DNA from 2 places in the Mesorhizobium sp. M1334 genome. Region 1 is predicted to be linked to the other one. Evidence: predicted binding sites of a transcription regulator. Region 1 holds the regulator's gene; the other holds the start of a gene.
What was found. The regulator PhoB, encoded in region 1, activates phosphate uptake and scavenging genes when phosphate is short. The targets are predictions, from matches to a motif close to TGTCATNNANCTGTCAT.

Region 2: a site for PhoB is predicted at 5,707-5,723, ahead of olsB (l-ornithine N(alpha)-acyltransferase). Genes of this name have one in related genera too.

Annotation. Positions count from the first base shown of each region.
Region 1 is NZ_JAMYLM010000002.1:555,454-562,767, reverse strand. Features, by position in the region: gene pstS (phosphate ABC transporter substrate-binding protein PstS) at 1-533, shown strand, start outside; gene pstC (phosphate ABC transporter permease subunit PstC) at 593-1,582, shown strand; gene pstA (phosphate ABC transporter permease PstA) at 1,586-2,437, shown strand; gene pstB (phosphate ABC transporter ATP-binding protein PstB) at 2,434-3,237, shown strand; gene phoU (phosphate signaling complex protein PhoU) at 3,270-3,977, shown strand; gene phoB (phosphate regulon transcriptional regulator PhoB) at 3,994-4,683, shown strand; gene NKH17_RS06195 (ROK family protein) at 4,693-5,937, opposite strand; gene xylF (D-xylose ABC transporter substrate-binding protein) at 6,221-7,261, shown strand.
Region 2 is NZ_JAMYLM010000002.1:289,137-296,450, reverse strand. Features, by position in the region: gene NKH17_RS04865 (nitrite/sulfite reductase) at 1-59, shown strand, start outside; gene NKH17_RS04860 (phosphoadenylyl-sulfate reductase) at 34-798, shown strand; gene NKH17_RS04855 (DUF934 domain-containing protein) at 1,007-1,543, shown strand; gene NKH17_RS04850 (DJ-1/PfpI family protein) at 1,680-2,300, shown strand; gene NKH17_RS04845 (fatty acid desaturase) at 2,450-3,472, opposite strand; gene NKH17_RS04840 (hypothetical protein) at 3,598-3,798, opposite strand; gene grpE (nucleotide exchange factor GrpE) at 4,037-4,672, shown strand; gene olsB (l-ornithine N(alpha)-acyltransferase) at 4,768-5,643, opposite strand; gene NKH17_RS04825 (PAS domain-containing hybrid sensor histidine kinase/response regulator) at 5,793-7,314, opposite strand, start outside.

The DNA.
Region 1 (7,314 bases):
GCGACGTCAGCGCGGACTGGAAAGAAAAGGTTGGCGTCGACAAGGCCGTGGAATGGCCGGTCGGCATCGGCGCCAAAGGCAATGAGGGCGTTGCCAACAACGTCTCCCAGACCGGCGGCGCGATCGGTTATGTCGAATACGCCTACGCCAAGCAGAACAAGCTCACCCACACCGACATGATCAACAAGGACGGCAAGAAGGTCGAGCCCACCGCAGCCGCGTTCTCGGCGGCAGCGGCCAATGCCGACTGGAGCTCGCAGCCGGGCTATGGGGTGATCCTCGCCAATGAGCCGGGCGCCGAGTCCTGGCCGATGACGGCGGCGACGTGGATCCTCCTGTATAAGAAGCCGGACGACGCCGCGACCACCGGCGAAGCGCTCAAATTCTTCGCCTGGGCGTATGACAAGGGCGACGAGATGGCCGGCGAGCTGGACTACGTTCCGATGCCCGACAAGGTGGTTGAGAGCGTCAAGGCCATGTGGGCCAAGGAAGTCGTCGGCGACGATGGCAAGCCGCTCTACTCGGCTATGTAATCTCCTCCAGGGAGGGCGTCGACGGCGCCCTCCCTGTTGCCTTTAATCGCGAGGACCCAATGACCATCGCTTCCGATGCCATGCCATCATCTGCAGCAGCCCGGGCCAGGGACGCTACGGTGCGGCGCTTCGCGCTCACAGATGCCATATTTCGCGGACTCACCCGCGCTTCCGCAATCCTTGTGCTGGTCATCCTCGGCGGTGTCGCGATCTCGCTGTTTGCCGGCTCATGGCAGGCGCTGTCGTCCTTCGGCTTTTCTTTCCTGACGACTGAGAGCTGGAATCCGGTCACGGAAAAATTTGGCGCACTGGCGCCGATCTACGGCACCCTGGTAACGGCGGCCATCGCCATCCTGATCGCGGTTCCGATCGGCATCGGCATTGCTATCTTTCTCACCGAGCTCTGCCCGCGCCCGCTCAGGCGCCCGATCGGCATAGCGGTTGAGCTATTGGCCGGCATTCCCTCGATCATCTATGGTATCTGGGGCCTGTTCGTGTTCGCGCCATTCCTGCAGACGACGATACAGCCCTTCATCATCAACATCTTCCACGGCGTGCCGGGACTATCCAGCCTTTTCGCCGGCCCTCCTTACGGCATCGGCCTTCTGACCTCGGCGCTGATCCTCGCCATAATGGTGTTGCCCTTCATCACCTCGATCACCAAGGATGTCTTCGATACGGTGCCGGCGGTGCTGAAGGAGTCGGCCTACGGCATCGGTTGCACGACCTGGGAGGTGACCCGGCGCGTGGTCATTCCCTATACCCGCATCGGCATCATGGGCGGCGTCATGCTTGGCCTCGGCCGGGCACTCGGCGAAACCATGGCGGTGACTTTCGTCATCGGCAACGCGCATCGCATCAGTGCCTCCCTGTTCGCACCGGGCACGACGATCTCGGCGACCATCGCCAATGAATTTACTGAGGCCGACGGCGACCTCTACACCTCCTCGCTGGTCGCGCTCGGCCTGATCCTGTTCGTCATCACCTTCCTGATCCTTGCCGCCGCCCGCTATATGCTGATGCGGATCGACGCCCGTACGGGAGCCTGACCGATGTCGACATCCTCATCGCTCCACAGCCGCCGCAAAGCCAGGAATTCGGTGATGATGGCGCTTTGCGTCGTCGCCGCCGGCATCGGGCTTGCCTGGCTGGCGCTCATCCTCGGTGCGTTGGTCTACAAGGGCACAGCCGGGCTTTCGTTCGCGGTCTTCACCGAGATGACGCCACCACCGGGCGAGGCCGGCGGCCTGCTCAATGCCATCGCGGGCAGCCTGCTGATGACGATCATCGCCGTTGTCGTCGGCACGCCGATCGGCGTGCTGGCGGGAACCTACATGGCCGAGTATGGACGCTTTTCGCGCATCACTACCGTCGTCCGCTTCATCAACGACATCCTGTTGTCGGCGCCGTCGATCATCATCGGCTTGTTCGTCTATGAATTGATGGTGCGGCCAATGGGACATTTCTCGGCCATTGCCGGCGCCGTGGCGCTTGCCATCCTGGTCATTCCGGTGGTCGTGCGCACCACTGAAGACATGCTCAACCTGGTGCCGAACGCGTTGCGTGAAGCCGGTGCCGCGATCGGCGCACCACGCTGGGTGGTGATCCGTTCGGTCGCCTACCGCGCCGCATTGTCCGGCATCGTCACCGGCATATTGCTGGCGATAGCACGCATTTCCGGCGAGACGGCGCCGCTGCTCTTCACCGCGCTCAACAACCAGTTCTGGAGCAGCAATATCAACGCGCCGATGGCCAGCCTGCCGGTGACCATCTTCCAGTTCGCTCTCAGCCCTTACGAGGAATGGCAGCAACTGGCGTGGACCGGCGCACTCATAATCACCCTGACGGTTCTGGGCTTGAGCATCCTCGCCCGCAGCCTTACCGGACGCAGAGAGGACAGATGACACAGATGTTGTCCCCAGACATGACGATGACCGAAACGGTCACCGAGAAGACGAAGATCGAGGTCAAGAACCTCAACTTCTACTACGGCCAGAGCAAGGCGCTGAAGGACATCAGCCTGTCGCTGCCCGAGCGCAGCGTCACGGCCTTCATCGGCCCTTCGGGTTGCGGGAAATCGACGCTGCTGCGCGTCTTCAACCGCATCTACGAGCTCTACCCGAAACAGACCGCCGAGGGCCAGGTGCTGCTTGACGGCAAGAACATTCTCGACCGGTCGCAGGATCTCAACCTCCTCAGGACAAAGATCGGCATGGTATTCCAGAAGCCGACGCCGTTCCCGATGTCGATCTATGAGAACATCGCCTTCGGCGTCAGGCTCTACGAGAATCTCGGCAAGTCCGAGATGGACGGCCGCGTCGAGCAAGCGTTGAAGCGGGCCGCGCTGTGGAGCGAGGTCAAGGACAAGCTAAACGCCAGCGGCTTGAGCCTGTCCGGCGGCCAGCAGCAGCGGCTCTGCATTGCCCGCACCGTGGCAGTGAAGCCGGAAGTCATTCTGCTCGACGAACCGGCTTCGGCCCTCGACCCGCTGTCGACGGCCAAGATCGAGGAACTGATCGACGAGCTGCAAGCCGACTACACGATCGTCATCGTCACCCACAACATGCAGCAAGCGGCGCGCGTGTCGCGCCAGACCGCCTTCATGTATCTGGGTGAACTGGTCGAGTTCGACCGGACCGAGAAGATATTCACGTCGCCCCGCGAGAAGCGCACGCAGGACTACATCACCGGCCGCTTCGGCTGAGCCGTTCCGATCATGCATATGAGGACAGGACCATGGGCGAACACACAGTCGCTTCTTTCGACGAGGATCTCGAGCAGATCAGCAAGCTGATCCGCGACATGGCCGACCTCGCCGGTTCGATGGTCGGCGGGGCGACCAAGGCCCTGTTGAATTCCGACAACGTGCTGGCGCAACGCGTCGTCTCCGACGACGCCATCATGGACGCGCGTCAACGCGAACTGGACGACCGCGCCATCACCCTGATCGCCAAGCGCCAGCCAATGGCTCACGATCTGCGCCATGTCGTCGGAGCGATCCGCATGGCCGGCGACCTCGAACGCATCGGCGACCTTGCCAAGAACATCGCCAAGCGTGTGAGCGCGGTCGGCCTCAGCGTCACGCCGCGCGACCTTTCGCATTCCATCGATGCGATGGCGCAGCTGGTGCTCATTCAGGTGCAGGGCGTCATCGAGGAATATGCTGCAGGCGATGCGGCCGCGTTGGCCAAGCTGCGTGCCGCCGACGAGCGTATCGACGTCAAATACACGTCCGTGTTCCGCGAGCTGTTGACCTACATGATGGAAGATCCGCGCAACATCACCGCTTGCACGCATCTGCTGTTCTGCGCCAAGAATCTCGAGCGGATCGGCGACCATGTCACCAACATCGCCGAAAATGCGTATTATGTGCTGACCGGCGAGCAATTGCCGGTCAATCGTCCGAAGCAGGACGAAACGACAATGTCCGCACCGGTGACATGATGGGGGTGCCCAGCCGATGATCGCACCACGCATAATGGTGGTGGAGGACGAGGAGCCGTTGGGCGTGCTGCTCCGCTACAATCTCGAATCCGAAGGCTACCAGGTCGAGGTGGTGACACGTGGCGACGAAGCCGAGATCCGTTTGCAGGAGAATGTGCCCGACCTTCTGGTGCTCGACTGGATGATACCAGCGGTTTCCGGCATCGAGCTCTGCCGCCGGTTGCGGGTGCGCCCCGAAACCGAGCGGCTGCCGATCATTATGCTGACCGCGCGCGGCGAGGAGAGCGACCGGGTGCGCGGTCTTTCGACCGGCGCCGACGACTATCTGGTCAAACCGTTTTCGACACCGGAATTCATGGCCAGGGTCAAGGCGCTGCTGCGCCGCGCCAAGCCGGAAGTGCTGTCCAGCGTGCTGAAGGTCGGCGACATCGTGCTCGATCGCGAATCGCACCGGGTTTATCGCAAGAAGAGCGAGATCCGGCTCGGGCCGACCGAATTCCGGTTGCTCGAGTTCATGATGCGGCATCCGGGCCGCGTCTTCTCGCGTAGCCAGTTGCTCGATAATGTCTGGGGCGAGACGATCTATATCGACGAACGCACCGTTGACGTGCATGTCGGGCGGCTGCGCAAGGCCGTCAACAACGGCCGCATGCCGGATGTCATCCGCACCATCCGCGGTGCCGGTTACGCGATCCGGGAAGATTGACCCGCCTGGTCAGGCGACGTTCTTTCTGACGCCGGGCCTCATTTGCGCGCCCGGCGCGAAAATCTCCTGGTCGACGAAGCTTAACGCCCGCATCGCGCAGCCTTCGCGGATCAGCGGCAATTCGTTCGGCTCGGTATCGAAGGAGATCGAGCCCGAGTGCTGGCCGCCGGCGGTCTGGGCGATGGCCTTGCGCAAGGCCGGCTCGATCAGATCGAAGGCGGCGGCACTGGCGCCGACCATCGCGACCGGTGCCGGATCGATCAGCGCGAACAGCGAGCCGAGACCGAAACCCAGCGCTTCGCCGGCCTTGCGGTAGGCCTCGCGTTCCGGCCCATCCTTCTCGCGCGCGCGGGCGGCCAGCGCGCGCATGTCGGCGTCGCTGACGTCGGCGACCGGTTCGCTGTCTTCGCTCATCTGCCTGGCGTTGCGCCAGATGGCATAGTTGCCGGCATAGGCTTCGATGCAGCCGCGCCGCCCGCACCGGCAGAGCGCGCCGCCCGGATGATGGATCATGTGGCCAAATTCGCCGCCCGAGGAATGCGTCCCGGTGAACAGTTCGCCCTTCAGCACAAGCCCCATACCGATGCCATGCGAAAGCAGGATGGCGATGAAGTCGTCGCGATAGCGATCCGGATCGCGCCAGCGCAAAGCCACCGCCATCATATTGCAGTCGTTCTCCACCGTGGCCGGGATGCCGAATTCGTCTTCCAGCAGGTCGGCAAAGGCGATGTCGGTCTGCGGCGTGATCGGCGACCACAGCATGGCGCGTGCAGGGGAGTCGGTAATGCCCTGAATCGCCAGGGCGATGCGGGCGACACTGCGGACGTCAAGGTCTGGGTCCTCAAGCCGGCGCCGGACGATGGCCATGCATTCGCGGATCAGCTCGTCGCGCGGCATGGTCAGCGTGTCCAGCCGGCGCTGTTCCTCGGCGACCACCTGTCCCGCATAGTCGATAATGGCGGCCGACAGGAAATTCAGTGACAACACCACGGTCAGCACCGCCGCCGCTTCCGGGTTGAGGGCGAGGCCGACCTGCGGACGACCGCGTTTCAACGAAACGGCCTCACTTGCCTTGCTCTCGGCGAGGATGCCTTCCCGTATCAGGTCGGAGGAGATCGCCGATATGGTTGAATGACTGAGGCCGGTGGTGGCTGCGATCTCCGTACGCGACGGCTGGCCGGCCCGGCGCACCGCCGAGATCACCATCGCCCGGTTGCGCCGGCGCAAATCGTCGTGGCGGATTCCGACCGACATCGTTTTGCTTTCCTCCCGGTTGCCGCGGCCGCTCATGAACCGGAAGCCGTCGGTAATGTCCGACAAATAGTGTCGGATGCGGCAAATAGTGTCAGATGCAGGTGGCGCTGTCATCGTTTATTCCGGCGCTCGAAAAAACTCGCACAGTCATCAAAATCCATCAGAATCGATGTTGACAGCAGCCGGAGATCGGGCCAGTATTTTTTCGAGGCTCGAAAAAATAGAGCTTCTAAGCTGGTCGTTGAGCAATTGGTCACGCCGTACGCGGCGCAGGGAGGATATGATGAAGAAATTCACGACCGCCATTCTGGCGGGTGTCGCCATGACGCTGGCGCTGGCGTCGGTGGCGCAGGCGAAAGACAAGGTCATCGGCGTTTCCTGGTCGAACTTCCAGGAAGAGCGCTGGAAGACCGACGAGGCCGCAATGAAGGCGGCCATCGAGGCCGCCGGCGACAAGTATATTTCCGCCGACGCACAGTCCAACCCCGGCAAGCAGCTCACCGACGTCGAGAGCCTGATCTCGCAGGGTGCCAATGCGCTGATCATCCTGGCACAGGATGCCTCGGCCATCGGGCCGGCCGTGCAGAAGGCACTGGACGAAGGCATCCCGGTCGTCGGCTATGACCGGCTGATCGAGAACAAGGACGTGTTCTATCTGACCTTCGACAACAAGGAAGTCGGCCGCATGCAGGCCCGCGAAGTCTTCAAGGTGAAGCCGGAAGGCAACTACGTCTTCATCAAGGGTTCGGGTTCCGATCCGAATGCCGATTTCCTGTTTGCCGGTTCGATGGAGGTGCTGAAGGAGGCCATCGACAGCGGCAAGATCAAGAATGTCGGCGAGGCCTATACGGACGGCTGGCTGCCGGCCAACGCTCAGAAGAACATGGAACAGTTCCTGACCGCCAACGACAACAAGGTCGATGCCGTGGTCGCGGCCAATGACGGCACCGCCGGTGGCGTCGTCGCCGCGCTGACAGCACAAGGGTTGGCCGGATCGGTTCCGGTCTCCGGCCAGGACGGCGACCACGCCGCGCTGAACCGCATCGCGCTTGGCACACAGACCGTGTCGGTGTGGAAGGACGCGCGCGAGCTCGGTAAGAACGCCGCCGAGATCGCCTCGCAGCTTGCCGACGGCAAGCAGATGACCGACATTGCCGGCGTGAAGGATTTCACCACGCCCGGCGGCAACACGGTCAAGTCGCTGTTCCTGACTCCGGTCGCCATCACCAAGGATAACCTCAACGTCGTCATCGACGCCGGCTGGATCAAGCAAGAAGAGGTCTGCGCCGGCGTGGCGGCTGGCACTGTTGCGGTCTGCAACTGATCCGTCGTTTCCAAGCGTAGAGAACGCCGCGGCTGTAATGCCGCGGCGTTTTT
Region 2 (7,314 bases), 270 kb from region 1:
GTGTCGGTCCTGCGCCGTTCAAGGAGGCGCTCTATGCTGGCGAAGCCAAGGCCGCTTGACCGTATTGTCGACGTCGAGGCCGGCATCGCCGCCCAAGCGGCGGGTCTCGACGCGCTCTACGGCCATCTGAAGCCGCTGGAGATCATCGAGCGGTCAACCCGGGAATTCTTTCACGGCGAAATCGCCGCCGTCTCGTCCTTCGGCGCGGATTCGGCGGTGCTGCTGCACATGATCGCCGAGATCGACCGCACGCTGCCGGTGATCTTTCTCGACACCGGCAAGCATTTCGAGGAGACGCTCGGCTATCGTGACGCGCTGGCCGCCGATTTCGGGCTGACCGATATCCGGGTGATCAGGCCCGACGATGCGGCGCTGGCAAGGATCGATCCGACCGGCAATCTGAACGAGACCGACACCGACGCCTGCTGCGAGGTGCGCAAGGTCGAGCCGCTGGCGCGCGGCGTCGAGCCGTTCCGCGCCTGGTTCACCGGCCGCAAGCGCTTCCAGGCGGCGACCCGGGCAGCGCTCCCGGTGTTCGAGGCGGTCGGCTCGCGCATCCGCATAAATCCGCTGGCGCACTGGACGACATCGGACCAGGCCGGCTACATGCGCGCACATGCGCTGCGTGAAAACCCGCTGGTCGCCTATGGCTATCTGTCGATCGGCTGCTTCCCATGCACGCAGCCGGTGCAACCGGGCGACGACGCGCGCAGCGGCCGCTGGGCCGGGCACGCCAAGACCGAATGCGGCATCCACTTGTCGGGGTTGGAAAGGTCGCTGACTGACGCCTCACTTTAGGGTAGATTGATATTCAGCCGGCCTGCAAACGGCGGATTCCTGCGCTTCCGGTGCTCACGTACCCAAGAGTACGCTCCGCTCCGGTTCCTGGAAGCCACCATTTTGGTCGCTTCGCGTCCGCCTTCGGCTCCGGCTCGGCCTGACCTGAATCTCAACGCACCCTGAGGTGTTTTGCACTTTAGAATCTTTGGACTTGGGAATTTTCTTGATGAGCGACTTGATAACCGAAAACGCCATGCGGCTGTGGACACCGGATGGGTTCCGAGAGGACGAGTGGGTTCATGCCGAAAGCGCCGAGGCGCTGGGCGGCAATGGCCGTTTCATCCTGCCGTTGCAGGCGTTTCTCGGCTTTGATCCGGAGGTGCGGCGGTCGGCGAAGGAACGCATCGGCGTGCTGCTGCAGCCCGGCGACCAGCTCGACAAGATCGCCGGCCTGCTCGACCAGCTGTCGTTGGTGGCGCTGGCCTTTCCGGCGTTCAATGACGGCCGCTCCTTCTCCAAGGGCGAATTGCTGCGCAGCCGTTACCACTTCACCGGCGCCATGCGCGCCACCGGGCAGGTGCTTATCGACCAGCTGCCGCATATGCTGCGCCTCGGCTTCGACGAATTCGAGATCTCGCACCCGGTGCTGCTGAAGCGGCTCGAGCAAGGCCGCACAGGCGGACTGCCGCTGTTCTATCAGCCGGCGGTGAAGCCGGAGCCCAAAGGCCCGAAATATTCCTGGCGGCGGGTGCGCCCCGGCTGATCCCCTCCAGAGGGCCAGAAGCCTATCTGGTCGGACCACATCCTGATTCCAGCCTTTTATTTTGCGCCTATCCGCCTTAGGATAGGCCCATTATTTCGCGATCAGAATAAATGTGGCCACAAGGGAGGAACCGGGTATGGCTGGCAAGAAGATATTGATGCTCGTTGGCGAGTTCAGCGAGGAGTACGAGATTTTCGTCTTTGAACAGGCCATGCATGCGGTCGGCCATACCGTCCATGTCGTTTGCCCCGACAAAAAGGCCGGCGATATCCTGAAGACCTCGCTGCACGACTTCGAGGGCCACCAGACCTATACGGAAAAGCTCGGCCACGACTACATCCTCAACAAGACGTTTTCCGAGGTCAATCCCTCCGACTACGATGCCGTCTACGCGGCGGGCGGGCGCGGGCCGGAATATATCCGCATCGACAAACGCGTGCAGGCGCTGGTGCGGCATTTCCATGAGACGGGAAAGCCGATCTTCACCATCTGCCACGGCGTGCAGATCCTGATCGCAGTCGACGGCGTGGTGCGCGGCCGCGAAGTCGCGGCACTGCAATATTGCGAGCCGGAAGTCACGCTGGCCGGCGGCATCTATATCGATGTTGCGCCGACCGGCGCCCATGTCGACGGCAATCTGGTGTCGGCCAAGGGCTGGCCGGGCCTTGCCGCGTTCATGCGCGAATGCCTGAAAGTGCTGGGCACCGAGATCCGCCAAGGCGAGATCCTGATGCGCGACCAACGCCAGGCGGCTTAAGCTCGGAATTTGGAGCCTGCCGCACCCCTAACGCATGTCGCGCAAAAGTGTGTTCAGCGGTTTTGTGATAACGGCATGCATAAACAAGAACCTAGAGCGCGTCGCATGAGGCTGGTCGAGCGCGACGCGCCTTAGGTGCGGCGGTGCGCCTACACGGCCATCCGCGCTTCGCGGAACGATACCAGCTTGCTGCGGGTCTCGTCCCACAGCGCCAGCTTGACGCAGCGCAGGCTGTCGAGGAGCGTGACGCGGCCGATCTCACGCAATTCCGGATAGTCCCTCAGCACTTCCGGAAGCCGGTAGCACGGCACCTTGGCCGAAAGGTGGTGCACGTGGTGGACGCCGATATTGCCGGTGATCCAGTTCAGCACCGGCGGCAGGTCGTAATAGGACGAACCGTGCAGGGCAGCGTGCTGGAATTCCCACTCGGAGTCCTTTGTCCACTCCGTCTCCTCGAACTGATGCTGGACATAGAACAGCCAGATGCCGGCCGATCCGGCGAGGATGACGATCGGCAGATGCACGACCAGAAACGCGCCGGGGCCAACGAACCAGATGAGCAGCGCGGCGATGACCGCAATGGCGAGGTTGGTCGACATCGACGACACCCAGGGGGTGAAACCGCCCCGCATCATGCCCAAGGGCAGTCTCTGCTCGAACATGAAAATCCATATCGGGCCAAGGCCGAACATCACCAGCGGATGGCGATAGAGGCGATAGGCGAGCCGGCCCCGCCACGACAGTTGCCGATATTCAGCGACGGTCAGTGTCTTGATGTCGCCGGTGCCGCGCTCGTCGAGATTGCCTGCGCTGGCGTGATGGGTTGCGTGGGCGCGGCGCCAGCAATCGTAGGGCGTCAGCGTCAGCACGCCAAGCACACGGCCGATCCAGTCGTCGGCATAGCGATTGGCAAAAAAGGAACCGTGGCCACAATCGTGCTGGATCATGAAGATCCGCACCAGAAAGCCGGCTGCCGGAAGGATGAGGACCAGACCCCACCAATGGCCATAGGCATAGGCGGCCGAAGACAGTGCCCACAGCGTGGCGAAGGGAATGAGGGTGATGGCGAGTTCGACGGCGCTGCGACGCCTGTCGGGCTTTTTATAGCGCGACAGGATTTTCAACCAGGCGCGCTTGCTGTTTGCCACAGCTTCGGGGGAAATCATGTTCATCATGAAACATAGGCGGAGCAGGGCGCTGCCGCAAGACGAAGATCACGCAAAGTTACTGCGGGTAAATGTCGCGCGATGCGACGAATTCCGGCCACAGTCGCCGGGCGCGTCGCCGGCAACGGCGCCTATCGACGGCGCCCGCCTGCGACCATGTTGGTTTCGATGCCATCCAGGCGGTCGAGCAATTTCTTCAGGCGGTCGGGAATATCCGTCTCCGTGCGGAATGCCGGCAGGGTGCGCAGGAAGCGCTTGGTGGTCTCATTGCCGAGCTGGCGCCGGATATCGACGGCGAGCGCGTCGTGCTTTTCGCCATTGGTGCGGGACATCTTCCAAAATCCTGTGTCGGCTTCGAAACTCCTCCAGGAGAGAAATGGTTCCCGCATTGTAGTAGCCTGGCAAGCAAAGCCGTCGGATACGGTAAAGTTTGAATTAAAATCGAAAAGTCTCCGCTGTTCGCCTTCCAGCCGCGGCAGCGGCTGCAGTAGCGCTTGCCCCTTGATTTTTGGCCGCCAAACCTCGATATCGGGCGCAAATCCACACCATCGAAAATGACGGGAAACGGCGATGAGCGACCAGGCAAAAGACGAACGCGCGCCCGATGAAGCCGAGAAGACCGAGGCTGCCGCGGAGCCAAGGGAAAGCGGCGTCGACAGCGACTATGAAGCGCTTGTGCGGCTTCTGAAGGAAAACGAAGAGCTGAAGGATCGCGCGCTGCGCGTCGCGGCCGACATGGAGAATTTGCGCCGCCGCACCGCCCGCGACGTCCACGATGCGCGTGCCTATGCGGTTGCCAACTTTGCCCGCGACATGCTTTCAGTGTCAGACAATCTGCGCCGTGCTCTGGATGCCATCCCGGAGGAGGCCAAGGCTTCGGGCGATGCCGGTTTCAAGGCGCTGATCGACGGCGTCGAGATCACCGAGCGCGCCATGCTGTCGGCGCTGGAACGTCACGGCGTGAAGAAGCTTGAGCCCGAGGGCGAGAAATTCGATCCGAATTTCCACCAGGCGATGTTCGAGGTGCCCAATCCCGACGTACCGGCCAACACGGTCGTGCAGGTCGTGCAGCCCGGCTATTCGATCGGCGAGCGTGTGCTGCGGCCGGCCATGGTCGGCGTCGCCAAGGGCGGCCCCAAGCATGTGGCGAGCGAAGCGCCGGTGGAGCCGGGGCCGGTGAATGAGCAAGCTGAGAAGGATGCGTAGGTTAGGGGAGTAGGGGATCAGGGATTAACGCTACGTCGGATAAAGTAGAGCAATTGCCTACTCCGGCCGTTACCTTCTCTCCCCTACTGCCCTACTCAGGCAGCAAACCGCTGCGCTTCTCCGCCATAATAATTGACGTAGCGGGCACCGATCTCCTTGACCGGCATCACCACGAACACGTCGACCGTCGAGAATTCACGGTCGATGACGCAGCCGTCGCCGATGCGCGCGCCGACGCGCAGATAGCCCTTGACCAGCGGCGGCATCGCGGCGATCGCCGCCTTGGTGTTGACGGCCTCGATCGGCATCAGGTCCATGGAACAATAGCGCCCGGCGACGGCGCGCACGTCCCAGGATGAATTCGTCCGGCAGTGGTGGGCAAGATAGGTCAGCGCCTCCGCATGTGCCGCCGGCACGGTGCCGTGGAACGACGCGCATCCGGTCATCACGCCGATGCCGTAATGGTTGATATAGGCCCAGATGCCTTGCCACAGCGCCTCGATGGTGCGCTTCGAGCGGTATTCCGGCAGAACACAGGAGCGGCCGAGCTCGAGGAAACGCTGGCCGGGATGCCGCGCGATCAGCTTGGTCAGCTCGAATTCGCCTTCGGAATAGAAGCCGCCGGCCGCCGCGGCAATCTCCTGCCGCAGCAGGCGGTAGGTGCCGACGATGCGGCGATGCTCGGGGCCGGAAAGCGAAGTATCGAACACAAGCAGATGATCGCAGAGGGGATCGAAGCGATCGGCATCGCGGCGGTCCTGCATCTGGAACAGGTCCTTCCTGGCACCAAGCTCGTCGTAGAACACCCGGTAGCGCACTTCCTGCGCGGCAGCGATCTCGGCCTCGTTGCGGGCGAGCCGCACTTCGAGATTGCCGATGCGGCCGAGCGATGCGCCTTTTATGACGGCATCGGCGTTCCGGCCGACGAGCAAAGGCCCGCTGGCGTTCGGCCGAGCATCACATTCCGGCATGACTGTATGCACGAGTGATTCTCCTTCGAGCCATCCCTCTTGGCACGGGGATACGGTGTAGGTGCAACAGGATTGTGACAGTACCGTGATACGGCTCTGCGGGCAATACTTCGTCGGCTGGGTAATCTATCAACCGTCTATGTTGTGCCTCAGGCGGCCACTTGCCCCTCGACGGCATGAACCAGGGCATCGGGGTCGAGCGGCTTGGTGACGAAGCCGCTGGCACCGTGAGCGAGCACGGCATGGCGGGTCTTTTCCTGGCTGTCGGCCGACAGCACCATGATCGGCACCGGCGGCACCGCGGTCTCCTCCTCATGGCGGCGGATGGCGGCGATGGCGTCCAGGCCGTCCATGACAGGCATGTGCAAGTCCATCAGCACCACGTCGTAGCGGTGCTTGTGGCCGGTGCTGATGACCGCCTCGACCGCGGCCTTGCCGTTGCCGACCACTTTCACGCGATGCCCGGCCTTCAGCAGCGTGGCGCGGGCCAGCATGGCATTGATGTCGTTGTCCTCGGCGATCAGCACCGACAGGCCCTGCTGGCGGGCGCCAATGGCATGCCCGGCCTGCGCGCCGCGCCTTTGCAGTTGCGGCTCGGCGATGACCGGTGCATGGCTGGTCAAAAGCACGCGCAGCAGTGTCTCGCCGCGCACCGGCCTCGCCAGGAAGGTGGCGTAACCATTGGCACGGAACTCGCCAAGCATGCCGCGGTCGGTCGGCGCGATCAGCGTCACTGCCTCGCACTCGGCAAATCCGCTCTGGCGCAGGCGCCTGAGCAGCCTGCCGTCGCTTTGCTCCATGGCAGCATCGATCAGCAGCACGTCACAGCCCTCGGCGAAAGCGGTGGCCTGGGCGGCGGCGGTGGCCAGATCGACCGTGCCGCCATTGGCGCGAATGGTGCGGGCGATGGCTTCGGCCTCGACCGGGTTCTTCGACACGATCACCGCATGCCGGCCCGACAGCGGGTTCTCGCGGATCTGCGGCGCCTCGACGGCGGAAATAGCGGGAATCTCGAAGACGAATTCAGATCCCTGGCCAAGGCGGCTCGAAACAGAGATGGTGCCGCCCATGGCGGTCACCAGGCGCTTGGAAATGGCAAGACCGAGGCCGGCACCGCCATGCGCACGGGTCGAGGTGCCGTCAGCCTGTTCAAAGTCCTCGAAGATACGCTCCATGTCCTCCTCGCGCAGACCGGGGCCGGTGTCGGTGATGGTGAAGCGGATGCGGTCGGTGGTTTCGGTGCGGACGCGGGCGATGCTTGCCAGGACGCCGCCGCTGTCGGTGAACTTGACGGCGTTGCCGATGAGGTTGAGCAGCACCTGCCTGACCCTGCCGGGGTCGGCGGTGATCAGCTGCGGCACGTCGGGTTCGACATGACAGCCGAGGCCGATATCCTTGGCAAAAGCCCGCGCCGCCAAAAGCTCGACGACATTGTCGGCGATCTCACGCACCGACATCGGCTGCGGTTCGGGGTCGAAGCGGCCGGCCTCGATCTTGGAGTAGTCGAGCAGGTCCTCGATCAGCGCCAGCAGCGCGCTGGCCGAGGTCGAGATGGCGCCGACATAGGTCCGCTGCTCGGGCGAAAGGCTAGTGTCGGCGAGAAGCCGGGCCATGCCCATGATGCCGTTCATCGGCGTGCGGATCTCGTGGCTGACGGTGGCGAGGAAACGC